DNA from 2 places in the Rossellomorea sp. LJF3 genome. Region 2 is predicted to be linked to the other one. Evidence: a T-box and tRNA genes for the amino acid it is inferred to sense, from the RefSeq annotation. Region 2 holds a T-box; the other holds one or more tRNA genes.

Region 1 (6,239 bases), on a different contig from region 2:
AGATTTCACTGGCTTCTGATCTTGTGGCACCGATCAAGGATATCCATGAAACCATCCAGGAAGAGGATTCTGAAGGGGTCATCGCCCAAAAGGTGTTCCGGTCCAATATGAGAAGCCTTGAAGACTCATTGGGCATCATGAAAGAAGACACATTCCGGCAAGCCGTGCAAGCGATGCTCTGTGCGAGGAGGATCGAATTTTATGGTACCGGCGGTTCAGGATTCATTGCCATGGATGCCCATCATAAGTTTCTCAGAACGGGGATGACCATTAATGCTTATAATGACTCCCACATGCAGCTGATATCCGCTTCTCAACTGACGGAAGAAGATGTGATTGTGTTTATTTCCCACTCAGGGGCAAATAAAGATCTATTGGAAGTACTGGAGGTTGCGAAGAAAAATCATGTCACCACGATCGGCATCACTCATTTCGCTAAATCTCCCTTGAGCAGCAGGATCGATATTCCGCTATTCACCGTTTCACAGGAAACTGAGTACCGCGGGGAAGCCCTGGCGTCAAGAATCAGTCAGCTGAGCATTGTGGATGCCCTCTATGTGAACATCATGAAAAAACGGAAAGACCTATCCAAAACATCCCTGCAAAAAATACGTGATGCCATTTCCATTAAAAAAGTATAATAATGAGAGGGACGGACCTTTAAAGGTCCGTCCCTCTCATTATTATGCATCCAGTCTTTCAATGATTGTGGCATTGGCCATGCCGTGTCCTTCACACATGGTTTGCAGACCGTATCTTCCTCCCGTGCGCTCAAGCTCATGCATCATGCTCACCATGATTCTTGCTCCACTGGCCCCTAATGGATGACCGAGGGCGATTGCCCCTCCATTCGGATTTAACTTGGAAGGATCCGCATCGATCTCCTTCAACCATGCAAGTGCCACGGGGGCAAACGCTTCATTCACTTCAAATATGTCAATATCTGCGACAGACAGGCGCGCTTTTTGCAGGGCTTTCCTGGTTGCAGGGATGGGTCCCGTTAACATCAGGGTCGGATCAGATCCCACCACCACACGGGTATGAATCTTAAAACGAGCTTTCAAACCCAATTCGTCTGCTTTTTCTCTCGACATAATAAGCAGGGCAGCTGCACCATCACTGATTTGACTGGCATTCCCCGCATGAATGACGCCACCTTCTTTGAATGCAGGTTTTAATTTCCCCAGTATTTCGAGTGACGTTTCTTTTCTTGGTCCTTCATCTTTCGTGAAGAAAAACGGATTTCCGTCTTCACCTTGTACTTTCACACCATAAATCTCACGTTCGAAGCGTCCTTCTTCCTGGGCCTTTAAAGCTTTTTGATGACTATTATAGGAGAACCGGTCTAATTCTTCACGGGTAAAACTATATTTTTCAGCAATTCGCTCGGCTGATAACCCCTGATGAATGATTTCATGTTTTTCCCTTAACTTTTCACTAAAACCTGCTCCTTGATAATTTGATCCGATCGGCGTTCTTGTCATGTTCTCTACCCCACCTGCAATGACGACATCCATATCCCCGGAAAGGATGGCTTGTGAAGCAAAATGCACGGCCTGCTGACTCGATCCGCACTGACGGTCAATGGTGGTGCCGGGCACTTCAATCGGAAAACCCGCTATTAGCGCAGCCACCCTGGCAATATCCCCTGCCTGTTCTCCAGACTGAGTGACACACCCAAGGATGACATCCTCAATACAATCCGGATCAATCCCCGACTTTTCTACCAATCCTTTAAGTATCTCACCTGCCAAATCGTCAGGTCTCATCCCCATTAACGATCCTTTTCTCCTTCCAACCGCAGAACGGATCCCTTCAACAATGACAACTTCTCTCATCCCACTCTCCCTTTCTATAACCCCAGATTCTTTGCAATGATCACTTTCATGATTTCATTTGTTCCAGCATAAATGCTTGCAACCGGTATATCCCGATATCGCCTGGCGATCGGATATTCTTCCATATAGCCATATCCACCGTGAAGCTGCATGCATTCTGTGGCAATGTGACGAGCCATTTCTGTCAGCTTATATTTGGCCATGGATACCTTTGTCACGACGTCCAACCCATGCATATGCTCGGCTATCAATCCATCCAAAAAAGCTCTGCCCATTTCTATATCAGTGGCCATTTCTGCCATTTTGAATTGGGTATTCTGAAATTGACTGACTGGTCTCCCAAAGGCCTGACGGCTCTTCACGTATTCCATCGTAAGGGAAAACATTTCTTCTGAAGCCGTTTGGGCTGCAATCGCCACGATAAGACGTTCCTGCTGCAGCTTATTCATCAAATAGTGAAAGCCACTGCCTTCCTCTCCGATCAGATTTTCTTTCGGTACCTTACAATCTTCAAAAATGAGTTCGGCTGTATCTTGACAGTGCAATCCAATTTTATCCAGCTTCCTCCCCCTGGAAAACCCCGGAGTATCCCTTTCAACCGCCAACAGGCTGACACCTTTATGAGGCGGTTTACTGTGGGGATCCGTTTTAACAGCGACAATCACTAAATCACCATGAATACCATTTGTAATAAAAGTCTTTTGTCCATTTACAATATAATGATCTCCATCTGAAAGAGCTGTCGTTTTGATGGCCGCTAAATCAGAACCCGTGCCAGGCTCTGTCATCGCAATGGCTGTGATCATCTTTCCGCTCGCACATAAAGGAAGCCACTTCTTTTTCTGTTGTGTTGTCCCGTATTCTGATATATAGGGGACTACGATATCATTATGAAGCCCTATTCCAATCAAACCTGAACCCACTCTTTCCAATTCTTCATTAATGATGACCGAAAAGCCCCAATCGACCCCGCTTCCCCCATATTCCTCTTCAATGTCAGGGCAAAGAAACCCTTGTTCCCCCATCTTCTCCCAAAATGATCTGGGAACCATCCGGTTATTCTCCCACTCCTCATAATAAGGATAAGCTTCCTTTTGTAGAAATTTCCTCAGAGCCAGACGAAATATACTGTGTTCTTCGGTTAAATAAGGATGTTTCATACGTCTCTCCCTCATTTCGTGTTGGTGTATATTGGGATAGCGCTTTCATTTGAAAAATGAATGAATCTGCACTCACTCCACTGCCTTCCCTGGTTATTTAGGCTGCATCCTGATGGCTCCGTCCAGCCGTATCGTCTCTCCATTCAACATCGGGTTTTCAAGTATGCTTTTCACCAACTGAGCATATTCAGATGGATAACCAAGTCTTTTAGGGAAAGGAACCGTGCTTCCAAGGGATTGTCTTGCCTCTTCTGGAAGAGTGTCAAACATAGGTGTATGAAATAATCCTGGTGCAATCGTCATGACCCTGATGCCGTCCCTTGCAAGTTCCCTGGCAATCGGCAGAGTCATTCCTACAACTCCTCCTTTTGATGCACTATATGCAGCCTGACCGACTTGGCCGTCAAATGCGGCAACAGACGCAGTATTCACGATCACACCTTTTTCTCCATGCTCATTCGGTAAATTTTGCATCATCTTTTCTGCAGTGAGCCGAATGACATTGAACGTACCGATCAAATTCACTTCAATTACTTTGGAAAATTGCTCAAGGGAATGGACTCCTTTTCTCCCCACCACTTTTCCAGGCGGTGCAATGCCTGCACAATTCACAACTGTATTGTATCCCCCGAAATCTTCCATGGCTCTCTCAAGGGCCTCTTTTACACTTTCTTCATTCGTTACATCTGTTTTATAATAACGCATGGAATCCCCATACTCTTTTTTTAATATTGAGCTTCTCTCCCCATTGAGGTCAAGGATATAAACCTTTCCCCCTTCTTCCATGATTTTTCTTGCCGTGGCTTCTCCCAGCCCGGATGCTCCCCCCGTGATGATGGCAACAGAATCTTTTATCTCCACTTATATTCCCTCCAATCTGCATGCTTATAGTTTTATTTTAGCGTTGGAAGCAGGAAAAAGATATAAAGTTTTAAAAATTCCGTCTATTTACAAGAAAAGCAGGCCATACATTACATGCAAGCATGAATCCATAAAAAAAACAGACTCACGAATGAGTCTGTTTTTGGATGTGTAAAGTTAGATTATGCTTTACGTACGTTAGCTGCTTGTGGTCCACGAGCACCTTGTTCAACGTCGAAAGATACTTCTTGACCTTCGTCAAGAGATTTGAAACCTTCACCTTGAATCGCTGAGAAGTGTACGAATACGTCGTCTCCACCTTCTACTTCGATGAATCCGAAACCTTTTTCTGCGTTAAACCATTTTACTTTACCATTTTCCATGTTTGTTGCCTCCTAAAGTGCGTTACACACAATATATTACTATTCTTGCGATATCAGGTGAAAACCAAATCTTGTTCTTCCCATGTATACCGGACAAAAATAATTCTTCTATAGAATAACAGTAATGAAACAAATAAGCAAGTTCCTGTGGCGGAAGTTTTTAAAGTCAGACCTCTGACATAATTTGACTTCGGCATCTTATAACCGCTTCGGCAGAAAGTGAATTCCACTTTTTAACATGAATGCGTTTCCTTTCTTCTTCCTTCTGGTCCTTTTGGTGGAACGTGATCGTTTTATCAAGTTTATCACTCATGGGACTCTAAAACGGAGGGTAAACTGTGGTATAATGATTAAATATGAAAGGGAGTGCCCAATGAAATCCACAAAAAATCGGTTCAGTAATGGTTCTATGGTTACGATCAAGGAAACAGGAGAAACAGTGACGATATTAAAATGGCAATACGTTAAAAACATGAAGCGATATTCTTATATCGTAAAGGAACATCCAGGCACATTTTATTTTGAAGAAGAATTAGAAGTGAACTAAATACTATCATCATTATTAATATGATTTTGACAAGGACTCTTACCCGAATTCAGCAGAGTCCTTTTTCAATTCAATCTTTTAACGTCAAAAAAAGGGTGCATCTTATACGATGCACCCTTTTTTCTATGTATGACCTGTGAGGGATTCGAACCCACGACCCCTTCCCTGTCAAGGAAGTGCTCTCCCACTGAGCTAACAAGTCGCGATGTAAGGTACATATTCTATTATAATAAATTCGAGAAAAATGTCAATGGATTTTTCTCATAAAATGCCCCTATTCTAGACTTCATGTATAAAAGAACATTTGTTCGCATATAATGTCAATACATTCAACTGAGAGGGGCTTCCTATCATGAGGATATTAGAGCGGTCGTTAATGGATCGATGTCCCATTGAAATCATATACATGACTTCGGAGCTGAAATGTTCGAAAAGGAGAATACTGGTGAAAAAAGTTGAAAAGGATTATATTACTGCCTATTGCTATTTCAGGAGAGATATTCGCAACTTCAGGATTCATGACATCTTAGCTGCATCTCCTATCCTTTTTCATGCTGGCCGGACAATATCAAGACTTTGATTACAACAAATAAGAGGCTGTTAGCCCAAGAATGGGGTAACAGCCTCTTATTGTGTTATGCCGTTGCTCTTGTTGGTGTTTTATCTTCTCTCTTAATAAAGAATTGCAATGCAAGCATGATACCGAATAAAACTAGACCAATAATATCCGACATTCCCTCAGGATAAATCAGTAACAATCCGGCTGCTACGCAAAGGAGACGTTCTATGACGAATACTCGTCGGTACCAATACCCGATCATACCTGCCCCGATCGCCATCATTCCCGTTACGGCCGTGAAGACGACCCAAAGTAATCTAGGAATGGTCGTATCGATCATTAACAATTCAGGCGACAGGACGAACATATAAGGGATGATAAAGGCGGCGATGGCCAATTTAGCGGAATTGACCCCCGTCCTAATCGGTTCCCCTCCCGATACCCCGGCCGCGGCGAATGCAGCCAGCGCCACAGGAGGCGTGATATCGGCAATGATCCCGAAATAAAACACGAATAAATGAGCCGCCAGCTCAGGTGCCCCTAATAGAATAATCGCAGGAGCAGCGATGGTGGATGTAATGACATAGTTCGCCGTTGTCGGAGAACCCATGCCGAGAACGATCGAAGCGATCATTGTAAATATCAATGTAAGGATCAGCTTGCCTTCTGTTGTATTGGTCAGATCTGCAGCCAGGTCCACCAATCCATTTGCAAGGGTCAATCCTAACCCCGTCTTCGTTACAACACCGACGATCATACCGGCGGCAGCTGTCGCCACGGCTACAGACAAGGCAGTTCTGGCACCGTCAACAAGGGCATCCACAGCATCCTTGAAACCGATCCTTGTATCTTTTCGTATGGCACTGATGACGACAGTGGCAACAATCGACC
Region 2 (6,239 bases):
TTCCATCTTTTCTGCGATAGGCTTAATCTTTTCGACAAGCAGCGTTAAATCATTGTCGCTCACGGGATCTCCATTCATGCTGATGCGTTCATTGAAGCGTTCAAAATAAGGAGAGGTAAACGTTCCGACTGTATATCCTGATTCCTGTAACACATTCCTCAAATAGGTAACGGTAGACCCTTTTCCATTCGTACCGGCAATATGGACGGTTTTCAACTTTTGATGAGGGTTCCCGAGTTCCTCCAACAGGTGATTCATCCGCATCAATCCCGGCTTGATTCCAAGTCTTAGTCTTGAGTGGATCCACGCGACAGCTTGTTCATAATTCAACAATTTTTTCACTCCCACATAGGCTTCATTAGAAAAAGGGCCCCAATCGGGTCTGGTTGATAAGGGATCCCCCCTTCCAATCAGACCCGATTTTAAAGCCCTCTTCCTTACCTTCTATTTATTCAGTAACATTAAACCGATTTAAGCTCTTCGATTCTCGCTTTTACAGTCGCTTGTTTCTCTAAATAATCTTTCTCTTTCTCTTTTTCCTCGTCGACTACCTTCTGAGGGGCTTTGCTTACAAACTTTTCATTGTTAAGCTTGCCTTGGACACGGGATACTTCCTTCGTCCATTTATCCAGTTCTTTTTGAAGACGTGCGATTTCTTCCTCGATATTGATCAGTCCTTCTAATGGAAGGTACAGATCCACGCCTGTCACGACTGCCGTCATCGCTTTTTCCGGTGCTTCTAAATCCGTTCCCATCTCAAGCTTTTCCGGATTACAGAATTTCTCTATATAGGATTGATTCTTTTCGATGATCGTCAGGGTATGTGCATCTTTAGCTTTCAGCATCAGGTTGATTTGTTTACTCATCGGCGTGTTCACCTCGGCACGAACATTCCGTACGGCACGGATGATATCAACCAGAAGCTTCATCTCTTCTGCTGCCCCTTGATCTGTCAGCTTATCGTCAACCGTCGGCCAAGCCGCTACAGTGATCGATTCGCCTTGATGCGGCAAGTTCTGCCATATTTCCTCGGTAATAAACGGCATGAATGGGTGCAGTAGTCTCATCGTGTTGTCGAGAACATAAGCCAGGATTGAACGGGTCGTCTTTTTCGCCGCTTCGTCTTCGCCATATAGAGGCAGCTTCGCCATTTCAATGTACCAGTCACAGAAATCATCCCAGATGAAGTTGTATAGTAAGCGTCCAACTTCACCGAACTCATAACGGTCTGCCAGGCGCGTCACCGTTTCAATCGTTTCATTTAATCGGGTGAGGATCCATTTATCCGCAACAGACTTCTCACCTGATAAATCAATTTCGTCGTATGTCATGCCATCCATGTTCATCAGGGCAAATCGGGATGCGTTCCAAATCTTATTGGCAAAGTTCCAAACCGACTCAACCTTTTCAAATGAGAAGCGCAGATCCTGTCCCGGTGAGCTTCCTGTGGTCAGGAAGTAACGAAGGGAGTCAGAACCGTATTTTTCGATGACATCCATCGGGTCTACACCGTTTCCAAGTGATTTACTCATTTTACGCCCATCTGCATCCCGGACCAAACCATGAATAAGAACATCTTTAAATGGTCTTTCTCCAGTAAACTCTAACCCTTGGAAAATCATACGTGATACCCAGAATCCGATAATATCATAACCTGTTACAAGTGTATTGGTCGGGTAGTAACGCTTAAAGTCTTCTGCATTCAGATCCGGCCAGCCCATCGTTGAGAAAGGCCATAGTGCTGAGCTGAACCAAGTGTCCAACACATCATCTTCCTGTGTCCAGTTTTCAATGTCTTCAGGTGCTTCCTTCCCTACGTAAATCTCACCAGTTTCATTGTGATACCATGCAGGGATTCTATGACCCCACCAAAGTTGACGGGAAATACACCAATCACGTGTGTTTTCCATCCAACGCAAGTAAGATGTTTCAAATCGATCAGGAACAAAGTTAATTTTGTTTTCACCTTCTTGCAGTTTCACCGCTTCTTCTGCCAATGTATCCATCTTAACGAACCATTGAGTAGAAAGATAAGGTTCAACCACTGCCCCGCTACGCTCCGAATGCCCCACCGAATGCATATGCTCTTCAATCTTGAACAATACACCAGCATCTTGAAGATCCTTCACAATTTGCTTACGGCAGTCAAAACGGTCCATGCCGTTATATTTATCAGCTTTCTCGTTCATCGTACCATCTTCATTCATCACAAGGATGCGTTCAAGATTATGACGGTTCCCGATTTCAAAGTCATTCGGGTCATGTGCAGGTGTGATTTTCACCGCTCCGGAACCGAATTCCATATCCACATAATCGTCACCGACGATCGGGATTTCACGTCCTACGATTGGAAGGATGACGTTCTTCCCGATCAGGTGCTTGTAGCGGTCATCTTCAGGGTGTACGGCAACCGCCGTGTCCCCAAGCATCGTTTCAGGTCGGGTTGTAGCAATTTCAATGTGGCCGCTTCCGTCTGCCAATGGATATCTCATATGATAGAATGCACCCTGTACATCTTTATGAATAACCTCGATATCGGATAGTGCCGTTTTTGTCGCAGGATCCCAGTTGATGATATATTCCCCGCGGTAAATCAAACCTTTGTTATACAGGTCGATAAATACCTTTTGAACGGCATCGGACAGGCCTTCGTCAAGTGTGAAGCGCTCGCGGCTGTAATCGAGTCCCAGCCCGACTTTCGCCCATTGCTGGCGGATGTGCTCGGCATATTCTTCTTTCCATTTCCACGTTTCTTCCACGAATTTCTCACGACCGAGGTCATAGCGTGAAATCCCCTGGCTGCGGAGTTTTTCGTCCACTTTTGCCTGTGTGGCAATCCCGGCATGGTCCATACCCGGCAGCCACAGTACATCGTATCCCTGCATCCGTTTCATTCTTGTCAGGATGTCCTGTAATGCTGTATCCCAGGCATGCCCCAGATGAAGTTTCCCCGTTACGTTCGGCGGAGGGATGACGATGGTGTAAGGTTCCTTTTCCTTATCGTTTGTCGCTTCGAAGTATTTGCCTTCGAGCCACCATTTGTACCGGCCCTGTTCAATGGCATTCGGATCATATTTTGTCGGCATTGATAATTGTTGATCTTGAGTTTCCATGTGATTTCCTCCTATATCGTTCTGAAAAAAATAAAAAAATCCCCCGTCCTGTGAAAAGGACGAAGGATTCCATTCGCGGTACCACCTTTTTTCTCAGGAGAAAGAAGACTCCTGAACTCTCGACGATCATAACGGCTTTTAACCGGCTTCTACTACTCTCATTTCATAGAAACAGCTCTTCAGGCGACCTTCCATTGTCTTATCGTAGAAAATCTCTCAGCAAACGATTTTCCTCTCTGAACGTAAGGATCAATGTACTCTTCCTGTTCATTGCTTTTCATGATTATTTATTTACTCATTATAGTATAGGATAAGATAAACTTTCGTCAATCATTATTGGCATTTTCATTGAAAAATATTCATTTTGCCCATACATAGGCACCATTCCATCAGGGTTTCATAAGATAAAGTAGTGAATACACCCAGGAAAGTGAGTGGATGATGATGAAAAAAATCAACCAGTACACGTTACAGAAATGGATGGGGAACGCCCGATTAATATGTAAGCAATTCATCATACCCTTTACCATCTTTCAAGGCATCCGCACGATTCTGCTCCCGACCACGTTTGACGTCCTTCTGTTAACCCTGTTTATCGGTATCGGCCTCGCCATATATTTTGATTGGATTTAAGGAACTGACGAAAAGTGGATTCGTCAGTCCTTTTTTTATTCAGCCTGTTCGGCCTGCTCTTTCTTCTGCTTTTCCATCTCATCGAGACGCATGACCACGTATTCAGTATTCTTCAAGAGCCAGTAGTGACGTTGCAGTTTCTTCAGGGACTTCCGTTCATTTCTCTTATCCTTCGGGGTATGGAAGTATTTTTCCACCACGGCAATCACGGAGCTCGGATATGCCAGGTAGCTCATGAACAGGAGCCTCTCTTCATTCCGGACGGTAAAATGCTGAAAGTAAGTGGTGAGCCATTCAATACATTCCTCATAATACTTAGGATAGGTCTTCAAGGTTCTCGATAAAAACGGCAGCAGATCATGAAAAGGAGACGCCATCTTGGAGTTCTCAAAGTTATGGAAATACCCCAAGCCCCTTTCATCGAATAAAAAATGCTCCGTCGAAACCTTCCCGTGAGTGATCACGGTCCTTACCTTTTCGAGCTCCTTCGTCTCCTCATACCATTCATCCAGCATTTTACGGGAAAACTTCAATGCTTGTGAAGCATCTTTGTAATACATGCAATAATGAAATTGAAAAGGGGACATGTAGGTGGTCTTTTCACAAGCTTCCACATATTCATCCAGGAACGCCTGCTCTTTATCCCATCTTGACGTGAGCTGCTCATAATGGGACTCTCTCTCTTCCTTATCGATTTTCACTTCGTGGGAGGAAAGAGTATGGAGCCTCGCCAATTCCCTGAACATCTTCTGATGCTTTTCAAACTGATCTTCTCTTTCCTGGTTCATCATCCACGGCATGACGTAGTATAAATCCCCCTGATTCCACACAGCATAGCGGCCATCCATGGTGGGATAAATCGGGACGATCCGATTATAGCCCCGCTGAAACAGCATTTGAACATTCCGGACGAAGTCCACTCCATTTTGGGCTGGAAGCTGTTTGACGGCCAGAGTGCCTTTATTTGAAAATACCTTCGAAATCCTTCCGTAACTTTCAACAAAATGAGGTTCGACCCCATAAGGTTGCAAGACAGGCTTCAATCCCTCCAGCGTTTGCGCCATTTCTCTCACCTTCTACGATTACTTTTCTAAAAAAAACGGACCAACCCCAATGAATTTGGTGTCAGCCCCGTCATTTCCACTATGATACTTTGACTCGCTTCTATGGTCCTCTGATGGGAGTGACCTTGCTATTTTCCTTTATCCCTTGAAAACGAATTCGCTGTTCGGGATATATAGAACCTGACCGGCATATACGTCCTGATTCGCTTCGAGTTGATTCACCCTTAATAGCTGTGGAATGGTCAAATCATATTTTTCCGCTATATAATCCAGGTTTTCTCCCTCCTGGACGATGCACACCCGAAGAGTCGCTCCCCGTTCTTCTTCTTTCCGGGCAAAGAAGTCAGTCAAGGAAATGGATTCATACTTCTTTTTGCCCTTCGTCTTTTTCTTTTCTTCCTTTTCTTCCTCTTCCATCTCTGCTTCTACGGCTGATGAGGAAGATGACTCTTCTTCTTCCATTTCCTGCTCCTTGTACTTAGGTGCAGGAGGCGGCGTATAAGCGGCCTTCGGTTCAGCAGGCTGCTCCTCAGACGACTCACTCAGCTCATGCTGTGGAAGCTGGAATACATTTTCTTTCCGGTAGTCGACTTCCTCATAGGAAGGAGCCGGCTGTGTATCGTATTGAATCTGGACAGGAATTTCATCTTCCTGTTCAGCCGGTGGAGTCCTTCCCTCCAGATTAAACGGCTGATACTCGTCATCCTGGTCCTCTTCTTCCTCATCTTCTTCAGCATAACCCGTGATCTCTTCTTCATTGTAGTTTTCGTATTCATACACTTCTTCTCTTTCTTCTTCGGTTTCCACATCTTCTTCCACTTCTTCTGCTTCTTCTGCTTCAGCTACGGCACTTGAACGGTAAAGGGGCTCGAATTCTTCTTCTCTCTCATACTCTGCTTCAAGAGGAGTGTGGGCCTGCTGTTCACCGTAGATGCCGGTGATGGTCAAGTCTGCGTTCAGCTTTAGACAGGCATTTTCAGGGACGATGTAGTCAAATGACTCGACATATACATCAATATCCCCCAGATTCGCGATACGATTTTTGGGGATCGTGACGTCCACCGGGAACCTGTGGACAAATTCATATTCACCCCTCTCCCTCTTTTCCACTGTCTGCACGAACTTGCCGCCTGCTTCGAACTCATCTTCCTCTTCTTCTCTGAGTGATGTCGGTAAATACTCACCCGTCAGATCAAGGCTGCCCCTGATAAGTACGTACTGCTCTTGTTCTTGTATCGTTATATGAGGATCTAAGGAGATAGATAGCAATTCTTCAACTTCCTGTCCTTTTTTGAACCAAATTGATTCTTCCAAAGAAAATCGTAAGCACGATTGTTGTTCTTGTGACAAAGAAAATTCCTCCTTTCAGGTTCCAAACAAAGAAATAGTAAACAATGCCATTATCACTTTATGAAACGGGAAGGAGGAA

The links. The T-box of region 2 lies ahead of V8G47_RS08210 (valine--tRNA ligase). A T-box ahead of a tRNA ligase gene usually reads a tRNA of that ligase, here a tRNA-Val.
Region 1: it encodes a tRNA-Val, which carries the amino acid that the T-box ahead of V8G47_RS08210 (valine--tRNA ligase) is inferred to sense. The anticodon was not compared.

What each region holds. Positions count from the first base shown of each region.
Region 1 is NZ_JBANLY010000008.1:147,566-153,804, forward strand. Features, by position in the region: gene V8G47_RS10305 (MurR/RpiR family transcriptional regulator) at 1-641, shown strand, start outside; gene V8G47_RS10310 (thiolase family protein) at 684-1,838, opposite strand; gene V8G47_RS10315 (acyl-CoA dehydrogenase family protein) at 1,853-2,998, opposite strand; gene V8G47_RS10320 (3-hydroxyacyl-CoA dehydrogenase) at 3,092-3,859, opposite strand; gene V8G47_RS10325 (cold-shock protein) at 4,042-4,242, opposite strand; gene V8G47_RS10330 (hypothetical protein) at 4,616-4,789, shown strand; tRNA gene V8G47_RS10335 (tRNA-Val) at 4,920-4,991, opposite strand; gene V8G47_RS20830 (WYL domain-containing protein) at 5,142-5,369, shown strand; gene V8G47_RS10340 (TRAP transporter permease) at 5,425-6,239, opposite strand, start outside.
Region 2 is NZ_JBANLY010000006.1:68,967-75,205, forward strand. Features, by position in the region: gene V8G47_RS08205 (bifunctional folylpolyglutamate synthase/dihydrofolate synthase) at 1-330, opposite strand, end outside; gene V8G47_RS08210 (valine--tRNA ligase) at 462-3,113, opposite strand; T-box leader at 3,166-3,393, opposite strand; gene V8G47_RS08215 (hypothetical protein) at 3,558-3,746, shown strand; gene ysxE (spore coat protein YsxE) at 3,782-4,810, opposite strand; gene spoVID (stage VI sporulation protein D) at 4,949-6,160, opposite strand.